Regions from separate parts of the Saccharothrix espanaensis DSM 44229 genome, predicted to be linked through region 1. Evidence: predicted binding sites of a transcription regulator. Region 1 holds the regulator's gene; the other holds the start of a gene.

Evidence for each region. Region 1 encodes HspR, which represses chaperone genes until heat shock. Its sites were predicted from a motif close to ANNTTGAGTNNNNNNNACTCAANNT; they were not measured.
Region 2: the regulator HspR is predicted to act here: its motif matches at 1,509-1,533, upstream of lon (endopeptidase La).

Annotation. Positions count from the first base shown of each region.
Region 1 covers NC_019673.1:9,139,546-9,142,008, reverse strand. The annotation lists gene dnaJ (molecular chaperone DnaJ) at 1-650, shown strand, start outside; gene BN6_RS40400 (heat shock protein transcriptional repressor HspR) at 647-1,075, shown strand; gene BN6_RS40395 (FAD-binding oxidoreductase) at 1,252-2,355, opposite strand.
Region 2 covers NC_019673.1:7,800,648-7,803,110, forward strand. The annotation lists gene lon (endopeptidase La) at 1-1,496, opposite strand, end outside; gene BN6_RS33990 (ATP-binding protein) at 1,652-2,463, shown strand, end outside.

The DNA.
Region 1 (2,463 bases):
CCGGCGCGCGGCCGGGCACCTCGCCGCGCACCTGCCCGAACTGCGGCGGGGCCGGCCTGGTCACCCGCAACCAGGGCGCGTTCGCGTTCTCCGAGCCGTGCGCGGACTGCCGGGGCACCGGCCGGATCATCGACGACCCGTGCCCGGACTGCGGCGGCGAGGGGGTCAGCACCAAGACCCGCACGCTGACCATCCGGATCCCGGCGGGCGTGGACGACGGCCAGCGGATCCGGCTGGCCGGGCAGGGCGAGCCGGGGCGCAACAAGGGGCCGCACGGCGACCTCTACGTGCGCGTGCACGTCAACCCGGACCCGCTGTTCGGCCGGTCGGGCAACAACCTGACCGTGACCGTGCCGGTGACCTTCCCCGAACTGGCGCTGGGCACCACGTTGACCGTGCCCACGCTGGAGGGCAAGGTGACTCTGAAGGTGGCCGCGGGCACGGCGTCGGGTCAGGTGCTGCGCGCCAAGGGCAAGGGCATCGCCAAGCGGGACGGGCAGGTCGGCGACCTGCTGATCACGTTGCAGGTGGCGGTGCCGAACAACATGGACGCCGCCGCGCGCGAGGCGCTGGAGGCGTACGCGTCGGCAACCGCCCAGCACGACCCGAGGGCGGACCTCAACGCCTTGGTGGAGAAGAGGTCGACATGACGTTCCCGTTCCCACCGGGCACTGACGAGGACACCCCGTTCTTCGTCATCTCGGTGGCGGCGCAGCTGTCCGGTCTGCACGCGCAGACCTTGCGGGCCTACGACCGGATGGGCCTGGTGTCGCCGGGCCGCACGTCCGGCGGCGGCCGGCGGTACTCGATGCGCGACATCGTGGTGCTGCGCGAGGTGCAGCGGCTCTCCCAGGAGGAGGGCGTCAACCTGGCGGGCATCAAGCGGATCATCGAGCTGGAGAACGAGGTCGGCGCGCTGCGCTCGCACGTGGCCGAGCTGACCGAGCAGCTGGCCTCCGCGCTGGCCGCCGCCGAGCACGCGGCCGCGTCGGTGCACGCCTCGCTGCGCCGCGACCTGGTCCCGGTGCGCCACGAGACCGCCCTGGTGGTCTGGAAGCCCAACCGGCAGCGCTGAGCGCGCCCACGAGACACCTGGCACCGTCCCGGCACCCGCCGGCCGGTGCCTTCGTCGTTCCGGGCACGTGCCCGGCCGCGCGGACCGCTTCGAGTACTGCCTGCCGCCCGCTCGGTCTGCCACACCGCGCCGACCCCCTCCGCCCCCGGCCCGCACGCCGGTCGGCGGAGTCGGGGTCAGTCCAGGGTGAACGGGTCGTACTTGATCCGGTCCAGCGGCGTGCCGGCGACGAGCATCCGGGACACGGTGGCCCGGATCATCGACGGGGAGCCGCAGACCAGCACGTCCCGCTCCTCCCACGCCCCGTAGCGGGTGACGACGTCGGCCAGGGTGCCCTGCTCCACGCCGCGCGCGCCGGGGTCGGACTCCAGCACCGGCACGACGGTCAGCCACGGGTTGCTCGCCGCGACGCGCTGGAGGTTGTCCAGGTCGTAGAGGTCCTCGCGGGTGCGCCCGCCGACGAACAGGTGCACGCGGGGGTTCTCGCCCCACTGCGCCATCTCGTCGATGATCGCGTGCATCGGCGCGACGCCCGTGCCGCCGGCGACCATGAGCACGTCGTTGCCGGACTTGCGGTCGACGTGCAGCCGGCCCATCGGCGGCCCGATCCGCCACACGTCACCCGGTTGGGTGTGTCCGACCACCGACCGGCTGACCCAGCCGCCTTCGACGGACCGGATGTGGAACTCGATGATGCCGTCGTCGCGCGGGGCGTTGGCGGGCGAGAAGTACCGCCACAGCCGGGCCCGTTGCGGCGTCTCGACGCTCACGTACTGGCCCGCGCGGTACCCGACCGGGTGATCCGGCTGGAGGCGCACGACCGCCAGGTCCCAGCTCACCCGCTGGTGCTCCAGCACGGTCGCGTGCCAGTAGGCCGGGCCGTCGTCGGCGGCCGCCGCCTCCTGCATGGCGCGCGCCATGATCGTGTACGCCTCGGCCCAGGCCAGTTCGACCTGCGGCGTCCAGGCGGTGCCGGCGAACTTCTTCACGGCCGCGAGCAGCGCGGTGCCGACCGACTCGTAGTGGACGTTGACCACGCCGAACTTCCGGTGGTCACGGCCCAGTTGGCGGAGGAACGGGATCAGGTCGTCCGGCCGGTCCACCATCTGCACGACGTGGACCAGCGCCCGCAGCAGCCTGCTCCGCTGCACCTCCATGTTCGCGGGGAACATCTCGCGGGTGGCCGGTGCGAGGCTGAACAGCATTCCGTAGAAGAACTTGGCGACCTCTTCGGAGCGCGGCTCCACGACCGCGAAGCTCTCCCGGATCATCCGCACCATTGCGGTGACACCCGGAGGAGGTTCTCGGTGAGGAGGGCTCGGGATGGGGCTCAACACAGCGTTCGCAGTCATGGTCCGGGCGCAGTCTCCACGTTTCTGGCGGCGCCA
Region 2 (2,463 bases), 1.3 Mb from region 1:
TCCTCGGTGTACCCGTCGAGCCGCACCAGTTCCATCCGGTCCAGCAGCGGGCCGGGGATCGACTCCAGCACGTTGGCCGTGGCCAGGAACACCACGTCCGACAGGTCGAGCTCGACCTCCAGGTAGTGGTCCCGGAACGTGTGGTTCTGCGCCGGGTCCAGCACCTCCAGCAGCGCCGCCGTCGGGTCGCCCCGGTAGTCCGCGCCGACCTTGTCGATCTCGTCGAGCAGCACCACGGGGTTCATCGACCCGGCCTCGGCGATGGCCCGCACGATCCGACCGGGCAGCGCGCCCACGTAGGTCCGCCGGTGCCCCCGGATCTCGGCCTCGTCCCGGACTCCGCCCAGCGCGACCCGGACGAACTCCCGTCCCATCGCCCGCGCCACGGACTCGCCCAGCGACGTCTTGCCCACCCCGGGCGGCCCCACCAGCGCGAGCACCGCGCCGGACCGCCGCCCGCCGACCACGCCCATGCCCCGGTCGGCCCGCCGGCGGCGCACCGCGAGGTACTCGGTGATGCGCTCCTTCACGTCGTCCAGGCCGGCGTGGTCGGCGTCCAGCACGGCCCGCGCGCCCGCGATGTCGTAGGAGTCCTCGGTCCGCGAGTTCCACGGCAGTTCCAGGACGGTGTCCAGCCAGGTGCGGATCCACCCGGTCTCCGGCGACTGGTCGGAGGTGCGCTCCAGCTTGTCGACCTCGGCCAGGGCCGCCTTGCGCACGTTCTCGGGCAGGTCCGCGCCCTCGACCCGGGCCCGGTAGTCCTGCTCCTCGGTGGCGGGCTTGCCGTCCAGCTCGGCCAGTTCCTTGCGGATGGCGGCGAGCTGCTGACGCAGCAGGAACTCCCGCTGCTGCTTCTCGACGCCTTCCTTCACGTCCTTGCGGATGGTCTCGGCGACGTCCAGCTCGGTGAGGTGCTCCCGCCCCCACACCAGCAGCTTCTCCAGCCGCTCGGCGACGTCGCTGGTCTCCAGCAGCCACACCTTCTGGGTGTCGCCCAGGTACGAGGCGTACCCGGCGAGGTCGGCCAGCGCGGACGGCTCGTCCACCTGCTGCACCGAGTCGACGACCTGCCACGCCCCGCGCTGCTGGAGGATCGTGGTGACCAGCGCCCGGTACTCGCGGGCCAGCTCACGCGTCCGGTCGTCCACCGGCGACTCGTCGGCGACGGTCGCCTCCACCCACAGCGCCGCCCCGGGCCCGGTCGTCCCGGTCCCGATCCGGACCCGCTCGGTGCCCCGCACGACCGCCGCCCGTTCACCCCCGGACAGCCGTCCGACCTGCTCGATCACCGCCAAGGTGCCGACCTTGGCGTACTTGCCGTCCAACCGGGGCACCAGCAGCACCCGGGCCGGCCCGTCCCCGGCGGAAGCGGCCTCCACGGCGGCACGCGCCTCGGCGGTGGCGTCCGAGCCGGTGAGCCGGATCGGCACGACCATGCCGGGGAGCACGACCACGTCGTCCAGCGGCAGCACCGGAAGCGCCAGCGTCTCACCCATGTCGATCCTCCAAAGTTGAGTCTGTAAGGCTCAACCAAGGTGAGCGGGCGTTTGTTTCCCGCACCCGTTCGCTCTGAGCGAGCGCCCTACAGCGTTCGGGTGCTGCTCCCCTTCCACACTGCGCCGGACGGCCCGAACCCGGCACGATTCCCACCGTGACAGCACACCTCGCCGGACCGGCCAGGTCCGCGGTGCACCGCACGATCGTGGTGGTCGACGTCGAGGGGTTCGCCGACCGGCGGCGGACCCTGCCGCACCAGCTGGGCACCCGCGCCGCCCTGTACCGGGTGGTCGAGGGCGCGCTGCGGGCGGCCGGCGTGCGGTGGGCGGACTGCCACCACGAGGACCGGGGCGACAGCGTCTTCGCCCTGGTCCCGCCCGAGGTGCCCAAGACGCCCCTGGTCGAGGTGCTGCCCGGCGCGCTGGTGGCGGCGCTCCGCGAGCACAACCGCACCTGCCCGCCGGAGCAGCGGTTCCGGCTGCGGCTCGCGGTGCACGCGGGCGAGGTCGCCTTCGACGACCACGGCGCGACCTCGACGTCGCTGACCACCGCCTTCCGCCTGGTCGACGCCCCGCCGCTCAAGCAGGCGCTCGCCGACTCGCCCGGCACGCTCGCCCTGGTCGTGTCCCGCTGGGTGTTCGACGAGGTGGTGCGGCACTCCGCGGTGCTCGACCCGGCCACGTTCCGCCCGGTGCGGATCCGGGTGAAGGAGGTGCGGGACACCGCGTGGATCGCCCTGCCCGACCACCCCTACCCGCGGGCGACCGCCACCGCGGACCCCCTCGACGCGGGCACGGTCCCCCGCCAACTGCCCGCCGCCCCCGCGCCGTTCATCGGCCGGCACGACGAAGCGGCCCGGATCGACCGCGCCCTCGACGCCGTCGGGTCCGCCACGGTGCTGATCTCCGCGATCGGCGGGGCGGGCGGGATCGGCAAGACGTGGCTGGCGCTGCACTGGGCGCACCG